Regions from separate parts of the Pseudomonas salicis genome, predicted to be linked through region 2. Evidence: predicted binding sites of a transcription regulator. Region 2 holds the regulator's gene; each other region holds the start of a gene.
What was found. The regulator FliA, encoded in region 2, starts transcription of late flagellar genes. The targets are predictions, from matches to a motif close to CTAAAGTTTNNNNNNNNNNNGCCGNTAA.

Region 1 (3,278 bases), on a different contig from region 2:
GGCAAAACCACGGCCTTGCTCACCGGCGCGAGCGGCTTCGATGGCCGCGTTGAGGGCCAGCAGGTTGGTCTGTTCGGCAATGCCACGAATCACGTCCAGCACTTTGGTGATGTCACGAATCTGCCCGGCCAGTGCCTCGACGCGTTGGGTCGAATCGTTGATTTCCACGGTCATGGTGTTCATCGCAGTCACCGCTTGCTGCACTTGCTGCTGGCCTTTGACCGCGTCGTCTGCCGTCTGGGTCGAGACTTGCGAAGCGCTGGCGGCGTTGCGGGCGACTTCTTCGACGGCAGCGGTCATCTGGTTCACGGCCGTCGCAGCCTGCTGGATTTCGTCGTTCTGACGTTGCAGCCCGCGGGTGCTGTCGTCGGTCACAGCGGTCAGTTCTTCCGCAGCCGAGGCCAGTTGATCCGAAGCACTGGCGATCTGTTGCACGGTGCCTTTGAGGCTGCCCTGCATCGTCGACAGCGCCCTGAGCAGTTGCCCGGTCTCGTCCTGGCCGCCGGAGGCGATGACGTGGGTCAGGTTGCCGTTGGCCACATGGGAGGCGCTTTCCACCGATTGATAAATAGGGCGAGTGATCATGCGCGTCACGATCAACCCCAGTGAAATGGCGCAAATGACCGCAATCAGCGAACCGATGGTCAACAGCCACGTCACCTGACTGTCGGTTTCCACGCCTGCCTGGGCCGACTCTTGAGCCTGGCGAGCGTTGGATTCGATGATGATTTTCAGCTCGCCCATGGTTTTGCGGTAGGTCGGGGTGACGTTACTGGCCGCCAGTTTCGCGCCCTGTTCGACGTCTCCGCTCTGAATGACGCTCAGCGTGCTTTGAACCGCCGACATGTAGGCGGGCCAGTCGCGAGTGAAGTCATCGCCCGCTGCCTTTTCGTCATCTTCCATCGGGGTCTTGCGATAGATCGCGAAGTCGGTGTCTGCCTGCGCCTGGTTTTCCTTGAGCGACTGAATGACCGCGTTGACTTCCTCGGGGCTGGCCTTCAGCGCGCTGAGGGCGATGATCTTGAAGAAGTCGCGGTTGGTGGCAATCACGTTGGCCTTCACCGAATCGACCTTGGTGACTGACAGCATGCTGTTTTCAACAGTGCCTTTGAACAAATCGTACAGACGAGAAATGCCGTTCTGGCCTAGCACACCCACCACCACAGTGATCAGGGCACACAGGCTAAACGCGAGCAACAGCTTGGACTTGAGTTTCAGGTTGGTCAGCCAGGACATGAAGGAATACTCAGGCGAGAGGAAGAGACGCGGTTGGGTCACCGTCTTCCAAGCGTATCGGCGGAGAGGGAAGGGACTTTACATATCCGGTAACATCTAGCCGAAACTTTACGTTCCCCGAAATTGGCCGAGTTTGGATCCATTATCCCGACTCTTTTCTTCACGCCCGCGTGCTTTAAAGCACACGACCTGCGTCACAAATGCATTCGTTTCACCCAGCATCATTGTCATGGAAGGGTCGCTTTTTATCGCGGGCGTCACCTAAGCTTTACTTGGGCGCCGCCGATAACCGAAGCGAGGGCTCTCTTGCCCTACGGCAAGTTGCCGACGCCCCTGTGAAATAGCTTGATGGCAATTTGATGTTGGCTATCATCTGCGCCACGCGAAGGGTGCTTCGACGTTGATGCTTGTGAGGCTGCCTCTGAGCTGATTTATCTCCCGCTACAGGAATCTCGATGCTGGCCTGGAACCAAAAAACCTTTCTGATCGTCGATGATTTCTCCGATTTTCGCAGCTCGGTCAGGTCAATGCTGCGCGAGTTGGGCGTCAAGGAAGTGGACACCGCAGACAACGGCGAACAGGCGATCAAGGCCTGCTCGCAGAAGCGCTATGACTTTATCCTGCACGACTTCAACTTGGGTGACGGCAAGAAAAACGGCCAGCAGGTGCTGGAAGACCTGATGACCGACCGGCTGATCAGCCATGAAAGCGTGTTCGTGATGGTCACCGCTGAAAACAGTCAAGCGATGGTCATGAGCGCGCTGGAATGGGAGCCTGACGCGTATCTGACCAAGCCGTTCAACCGCGCCAGCCTGGCGCAGCGTCTGGAAAAAATCGTTCAGCGCAAGACCCTGCTCAAGCCAATCCTCCAGGCCCTAGACCGTGGCAAGCCCGCTGAAGTGCTGGCGGCCTGCGTCAACCTGACCAAACAGGACCCGCGTTTCGCGCCGTTGTGCCTGCGCTACAAGGCCGACGCACTGCGCGACCTGAACCAGCACGAGCCGCTGGAAGCGTTCCTCAAGTCCATCCTCGCTGACCGCCCGCAACCCTGGGCGTATTCGGCGTTGGGCAAGCTGCTGTTCAAGCGCAATCGCAATGCCGAAGCGCAAACGGTCTATGAAGAAGCGATTCGTACCTTTAATGCGATGCCGGTGCTGTTCGACGGTCTGGCGGATGTGCTGATTGCCAGCGGCGATAATCGTCGTGCGCAGAAGATGCTCGAAGAAGCCGTGCGCCTGTCGCCCTATGCCGTGCGCCGTCAGCGTTTGCTGGGCAAGCTGTCGTTGGAGAATCAGGACTTTGACGGCGCCTCCCGTGCGTTCCGCCAGGCGGTGTCGCAAGGTCAGTTTTCTCGCTTCAAGGACCCCGAAACCAACCTCGGTCTTGCGCAGGCGCTGATCAGCAAGGGCGCCGAGCGGGGCTTCGACGCGCGGACCCGCGTGGAAATCAACCAGACCCTGGGCGACGTCGCCAAGGAGCACACCAACGACGCCGGTCTGCAAGTGCGGGCGCGTTTGATGAAGGCCACCAGTGTCGCGAGTTCCGATCCGGAAATGGCGGCCAAATTGACCGCGCAGGCCATGGAACGTCTCGACGGCATGGAGCAGTTTCTCAGCGCCGATGCGGCGTTGGCCGTTGCGTCACAGCTCAAGCAACTGGGACAGGAAGCGGCCGGTGCCGGGATCTTGAAAAGCTGCGCGGAAATCTACGGCGACGATCCGGCTGTCATGCAGAACATCGCCAGGCAGACCGACGACCCGGAAATCCTCGGTGCGGGCAAGGCGGCGATCGATCTGAACATGCAAGGCATTCGCAGTTATCGCGCGGGCAAGCTGGGCGAGGCTCAGGACTTGTTCCGTCAGGGGCTGGCGCTGCAACCCAAGAACATCAGTATCGCGTTGAACATGGCCCAGTCGCTGTTGCACATGGGCGTGCAGAACCTCGACGCCGCCAGCCTCAAGGAGTGCCAGAACAGTCTGAAAATGGTGGGCAAGATGCCCGAGACCGACCCGCGATACGAGCGGTATCAGAAACTGCGACTC
Region 2 (3,278 bases):
GAGCAAATTGCTCTCGACTTCGGTCACCAGCGTGGTCACACGCTTGATCACCTGGCCGGTCAGGTCCTGATAGTCCTGAGCCAGCAGAATGTCGTTCAGGTGACTGGCGACCTCGTGGGTCTCCTTCTCGCTGCGGGTCAGAAAACCTTCGACGCGGCGGGCCAGATCACGAAACTCTTCAGCACCGATTTCGCGGCGCATGAAGCGGCCCCAATCGACGCTCAACGCCTTGGCGTCGGCGCTCAGGCCGTTCATCAGCGGTGTGCTCTGCTCCACCAGGTCCATCGTGCGGTTGGCCGCGCCTTCAGTGAGGCGGACAACGTACGACAGACGCTCGGTGGCATCCGTGATCTGCGACACTTCCTCGGCTTGCGGCATGTGCGGGTCAATCTGGAAATTGACGATTGCACTGTGCAGCTCGCGCGTCAGCTTGCCCACTTCCTGATACAGGCCGCGGTCCCGGGTCTGATTAAGCTCATGGATAAGTTGCACGGCGTCGCCGAACTTGCCTTTTTCGAGGCTGGCGACCAGTTCTTGTGCGTGTTTCTTCAGGGTCGACTCGAAGTCACCCATTGTCGAATCTTTGGAATCCATAGCGCCCTCACAGCGGACATCAGGAATTGACGCGCTCGAATATCTTCTCGATCTTTTCTTTGAGCACCTGAGCCGTGAAAGGCTTGACCACGTAACCGTTCACGCCCGCCTGAGCGGCTTCGATGATCTGCTCGCGCTTGGCTTCGGCGGTCACCATCAACACAGGCAGGTGACGCAGACGTTCGTCGGCACGCACCTGACGCAGCAGGTCGATGCCGGACATGCCAGGCATGTTCCAGTCGGTCACCAGAAAGTCAAAAGCACCGCTCTGCAGCATCGGCAATGCGGTGGTACCGTCATCTGCTTCGGCCGTGTTGGTGAACCCAAGGTCACGCAACAGGTTTTTTATGATCCGCCGCATCGTTGAAAAGTCATCAACGATGAGGATTTTCATGTTCTTGTCCAATTCGACCTCCAAGCAGTCTTTAACGCGCCCAGTGCCTGGACGCGCGTTCAATCAATACCGGCAACATCGCTCCACCGGTCACACGAAAACGAGGGGGCCTTTCGAAGAAACACGTGATGAGCGCCACGGAAAAAGTCCGAAGACCTGATCCCAGCGGCTCCTGCCTTGTCCCTTTTGCTTCCCACACAACGCCTTGCACAGCCGGCCTTACCACCCAAAACGCAGGCATCTTTGTGAAAAGACGGGCCCGCGTCAATGCGTCAACGCGCGCGCCATTCTCCCAACCGGCCCCGCAGACGTGCGGCGCACTGGCTATGCAGCTGGCTGACACGGGATTCGCTGACCCCCAAGACCTCCCCGATCTCTTTGAGGTTCAGCTCTTCGTCGTAGTACAACGCCAGCACCAGGCGCTCACGCTCGGGCAAGTTGGCGATGGCGTCCGCCAGCGCGCTCTGGAAACGTTCATCTTCCAGATCCCGCGACGGTTCGAGCGACTGGCTCGCGCCGTCCTCGTGCAACCCTTCATGCTCGCCGTCCTGCAACAGGTCGTCGAAGCTGAACAAGCGGCTGCCCAAGGTATCGTTCAGAATCCCGTAGTAATCGTCGAGACTCAATTGAAGTTCGGCCGCAACTTCATGATCTTTAGCGTCGCGACCGGTTTTCGCTTCAATTGCACGAATCGCGTCACTGACCATGCGCGTATTGCGGTGGACCGAGCGTGGCGCCCAGTCCCCCTTGCGCACTTCATCGAGCATCGCGCCGCGAATACGAATGCCGGCGTATGTCTCGAAACTCGCACCCTTGGTGGAGTCGTATTTGGTCGACACTTCGAGCAGGCCGATCATGCCGGCCTGGATCAGATCCTCGACCTGCACGCTGGCCGGCAGACGCGCCAGCAAGTGGTAGGCGATGCGCTTGACCAAAGGGGCATAGCGCTCGATCAGCTCATACTGAGAATCTTTGGACGATTTGCTGTACATGCGATAGCCACTTGCAGTCATGACACAGGCCCTGCACTGGTCTGATGAACCAGGCGCTCAACGAAAAATTCAAGGTGGCCTCGCGGGTTCGCCGGCAATGGCCAGGTATCGACCTTCTGCGCAATGGCCTTGAACGCCAGCGCGCATTTGGAACGTGGAAACGCTTCGTACACCGCACGCTGTTTCTGCACGGCCTTGCGCACGCATTCGTCGTACGGCACGGCGCCGACGTATTGCAGGGCCACGTCGAGGAAACGGTCGGTGACCTTGGTCAGCTTGGCGAACAGGTTGCGGCCTTCCTGCGGGCTCTGCGCCATGTTGGCCAGCACGCGGAAACGGTTCATGCCGTAGTCGCGGTTCAGCAGTTTGATCAGCGCGTAGGCGTCGGTGATCGAGGTCGGCTCATCGCAGACCACCAACAGCACTTCCTGCGCGGCGCGCACGAAGCTGACCACCGATTCGCCGATCCCGGCAGCGGTGTCGATCACCAGTACGTCCAGGTTGTCGCCGATGTCGCTGAACGCCTGAATCAGACCCGCGTGTTGCGCAGGGCTCAGGTGAACCATGGTCTGGGTGCCCGACGCCGCAGGCACGATGCGCACACCGCCCGGGCCCTGCAACAGAACATCGCGCAGCTCGCAGCGTCCTTCGATGACGTCCGCCAAGGTGCGTTTAGGGGTCAGCCCCAACAATACGTCAACGTTGGCGAGACCCAGATCGGCGTCCAGCAACATGACGCGACGTCCCAACTCGGCCAGGGCCAGCGAGAGGTTCACTGACACGTTGGTCTTGCCGACGCCACCTTTGCCACCGGTCACCGCGATAACCTGTACGGGATGCATGCTGCCCATGTTAATTTTTTACCTTGTCTTGCTTAGACCAAAGCCACATTTCGGGCTGCACGTTCACTGCGTGAACAATGCTTGGCAGACCATCGATGCAGGTATATTCCACTGTCATTTTCCTTACCTAGCCCGCGCGCTTGCCGGGGCTGTGATAAAGATCCGCAAACATATCCGCCATCGCTTCCTCGCTAGGCTCCTCCTGCATCTGAACGCTGACAGCCCTGCTGACCAACTGATGCCGACGTGGCAGATGCAGATCATCCGGAATGCGCGGGCCATCGGTGAGATAGGCCACGGGCAATTCATGTGTCACCGCCAGGCTCAGCACTTCGCCGAGGCTGGCGGTTTCGTCGAGCTTGGTCAGGATGCACCCGGCCAAACCGCAACGCTTATAACTGTGGTACGCCGCCGTCAGCACCTGCTTCTGGCTGGTGGTGGCGAGCACCAGGTAAT
Region 3 (3,278 bases), on a different contig from region 2:
TGAGCCTTGAGCATGATGGTGCCGCCCGGGGTTTCGTAGCAGCCACGGGACTTCATGCCGACGTAACGGTTCTCGACGATGTCCAGACGACCGATGCCGTGCTCGCCGCCGATTTTGTTCAGGGTCGCCAGAACGGTGGCCGGGGTCATTTCGACGCCGTCCAGCGCAACGATGTCGCCGTTGCGGTAGGTCAGCTCCAGGTACTGCGCCTTGTCCGGAGCGTTTTCAGGTGAAACGGTCCAGCGCCACATGTCTTCTTCGTGCTCGGTCCAGGTGTCTTCCAGCACGCCGCCTTCATAGGAGATGTGCAGCAGGTTGGCGTCCATGGAGTACGGGGATTTCTTCTTGCCATGACGCTCGATCGGGATCGCGTGCTTCTCGGCGTAGTCCATCAGCTTCTCGCGGGACAGCAGGTCCCACTCGCGCCACGGAGCGATGACCTTCACGCCTGGCTTCAGTGCATAGGCGCCCAGCTCGAAACGCACCTGGTCGTTACCCTTGCCGGTCGCGCCGTGGGAAATGGCGTCGGCACCGGTTTCGTTGGCGATTTCGATCAGGCGCTTGGCGATCAGCGGACGCGCGATGGAGGTACCCAGCAGGTACTCGCCTTCGTAGACGGTATTGGCGCGGAACATCGGGAACACGAAATCACGCACGAATTCTTCGCGCAGGTCGTCGATGTAGATTTCTTTGACGCCCATGGCTTGCGCCTTGGCGCGTGCTGGCTCGACTTCTTCGCCCTGACCCAGGTCAGCGGTAAAAGTTACCACTTCGCAGTTGTACGTATCTTGCAGCCACTTCAGGATCACCGAAGTATCCAGGCCACCGGAATACGCGAGAACTACCTTGTTAACGTCCGCCATGCCATCACTCCAACGCGTTGTACGGAAAACCGCTGATTCTACCGTTCAAACACGTGGATTTACAGTGTCGCGACAGCTTCTGACGACGAAGCGACAGAATCTGTCGAACACACGACCCGTTTACACCTTCGGCGCGTTGTTTCCAGCGGCGGCCGTGGGGGCGGGTGTCGCTGCCGGGGCCGGGACGGGAGGCGGCGGGGTGATTGGCGCTGGGGCTGCCGTCGGCGCAACGGCCGGTTTTTGCTCGGCGACGCGATCAAGGTGAATGTTTACCCGACGGTTGCGGGCGCGGTTGGCGTTGTTGGTGTTGGGCACCAGCGGGTACTGCTCGCCGTGGAAACGCAGGGTGATCTGCTCTTCCGGCACGCCTTGGGCCTTGAGGTAATCCATGACCGCCAGCGCACGACGCCGCGACAGGTCGCGGTTGGTCAGACGGTTGCCGCTGTTATCGGAGTGCCCGTCCAGCTCCACCCGATTGACCGTCGGATCAGCCTTCATATAGGCCAGCACGGTGTCGAGGCGACGCTTGGCCTGGGCATCGAGGTCGATTCCCCCACCGGGAAAGCCGATCTCCGCCTGACGGACCTGCTCGAAGTTCATGGGTAGCAGTTTCGCGGTGCACAGCTGAAAGTCGCTGTACGCCTGGCTGAATTTCACTGGCAGGAGACGGACTTCCATCGCACCGCCACCGTCGCGCAGCGCATGACGAATGACCGGACTGCGGCCTTCCATCAACCCTGCGATCAATCGGCCGGCCTGCGCCTGGCTGGTGTTGAACGGAATATTGCCGTTACTGACCTTGACCGCCCCGAGGTTGAGATCTCCCCTTCCCGGCTGCCAAGGTGCTGCCGCTGCGATCAGCGTCGCAGACCCTGAGGCCAGGCTGTAACCGTTAGCCTTCAGTCGGAAAGTCGACTGCTCACCCGCACGACGCACGAACTCGCCCGCACCGAAGTCGGTGATCGGTTGAGTCAGACGACACTCGAATTGGTCGCCCTCTACCTTCCACTCGATATTCTCCAGACGCGTCTGGAAAGTGAGAGCCACGGCCGGCAGGCTGGCAAACACGCTGAGCAGGGCTAGATATCGCTGGCGCACGGGAGGCTCCACTAAAAAATTCACCGCGTAACAATTTATCGCTTACACGTGTCTATCGGTTACTTCCTACAAAACTTGATAGCGAGTGCCTGGATGAGTCTTTTCCGGTAGCATTCCCAGCGAGTTTGCCCGCCTGGAATCCCCCAATGTCCGACCGCCTGACCCTCCTGCGCCCCGACGACTGGCATATCCATCTTCGTGATGGCGCTGTTTTGCCCCACACCGTCGCTGACGTTGCGCGCACCTTTGGCCGCGCCATCATCATGCCGAACCTCGTGCCGCCGGTACGCAACGCGGAGCAAGCCGATGCCTATCGCCAGCGCATCCTCGCTGCCCGTCCGCAAGGCAGCCGCTTCGAGCCGCTGATGGTGCTGTACCTCACCGACGTGACGCAGCCCGAAGACATCCGCGCCGCCAAGGCCAGTGGCTTCGTCTATGCCGCCAAGCTGTACCCGGCTGGCGCCACCACCAACTCCGATTCGGGCGTGACCAGCGTCGACAAGATTTTCCCGGTCCTCGAAGCGATGGCCGAAGTCGGCATGCCGCTGTTAATCCACGGCGAAGTGACCCGTGGCGACATCGACGTGTTCGACCGCGAGAAAATCTTTATCGACGAGCACATGCGTCGTGTGGTCGAGCGTTTCCCGACGCTGAAAGTCGTGTTCGAACACATCACCACCGGCGATGCCGTGCAGTTCGTCAACGAGGCTTCGGCCAACGTCGGCGCAACCATCACCGCGCACCATTTGCTGTACAACCGCAATCACATGCTGGTGGGCGGGATTCGTCCGCACTTCTATTGCCTGCCGATCCTCAAGCGCAACACCCACCAGGTCGCGCTGCTGGACGCCGCCACCAGCGGCAGCAAAAAATTCTTCCTGGGCACCGACTCGGCGCCGCACGCGCAGCATGCCAAAGAGGCCGCCTGCGGTTGTGCTGGCTGCTACACGGCGTACGCTGCGATCGAGCTGTACGCCGAAGCGTTCGAACAACGCAACGCGCTGGACAAGCTCGAAGGGTTCGCCAGCCTCAACGGCCCGGCGTTCTACGGCCTGCCCGCCAACACCGACACCATTACTCTGGTCCGCGAAGAATGGACCGCCCCTGCCAGCCTGCCGTTTGGCGAGCTGTCGGTCATCCCGCTGCGCGCCGGTGAAAAACTGCGCTGGCGCTTGCTGGAGGAACACGCGTGAGTGAAGACCATTACGACGACGAACAGGAAGGTTCTGGCGGCGGTACAGGCTCCAGGCATCCGATGGCAGCACGCTTTCGTGGCTACCTGCCGGTCGTCGTCGACGTAGAAACCGGTGGCTTCAA

Region 1: ACWKWE_RS17675 (methyl-accepting chemotaxis protein) is a predicted target of FliA. The motif match lies at 1,291-1,318, and genes of this name have one in related genera.
Region 3: ACWKWE_RS16680 (flagellar protein MotY) is a predicted target of FliA. The motif match lies at 2,014-2,041, and genes of this name have one in related genera.

The regions. Positions count from the first base shown of each region.
Region 1 is NZ_JBSKHU010000004.1:645,735-649,012, forward strand. It holds gene ACWKWE_RS17675 (methyl-accepting chemotaxis protein) at 1-1,236, opposite strand, end outside; gene ACWKWE_RS17680 (response regulator) at 1,692-3,278, shown strand, end outside.
Region 2 is NZ_JBSKHU010000008.1:87,839-91,116, reverse strand. It holds gene ACWKWE_RS26165 (protein phosphatase CheZ) at 1-594, opposite strand, end outside; gene ACWKWE_RS26160 (chemotaxis response regulator CheY) at 614-988, opposite strand; gene fliA (RNA polymerase sigma factor FliA) at 1,261-2,001, opposite strand; gene fleN (flagellar synthesis regulator FleN) at 1,998-2,831, opposite strand; gene flhF (flagellar biosynthesis GTPase FlhF) at 2,950-3,278, opposite strand, start outside.
Region 3 is NZ_JBSKHU010000004.1:412,516-415,793, reverse strand. It holds gene ACWKWE_RS16685 (argininosuccinate synthase) at 1-863, opposite strand, end outside; gene ACWKWE_RS16680 (flagellar protein MotY) at 984-1,961, opposite strand; gene pyrC (dihydroorotase) at 2,108-3,154, shown strand; gene rnt (ribonuclease T) at 3,151-3,278, shown strand, end outside.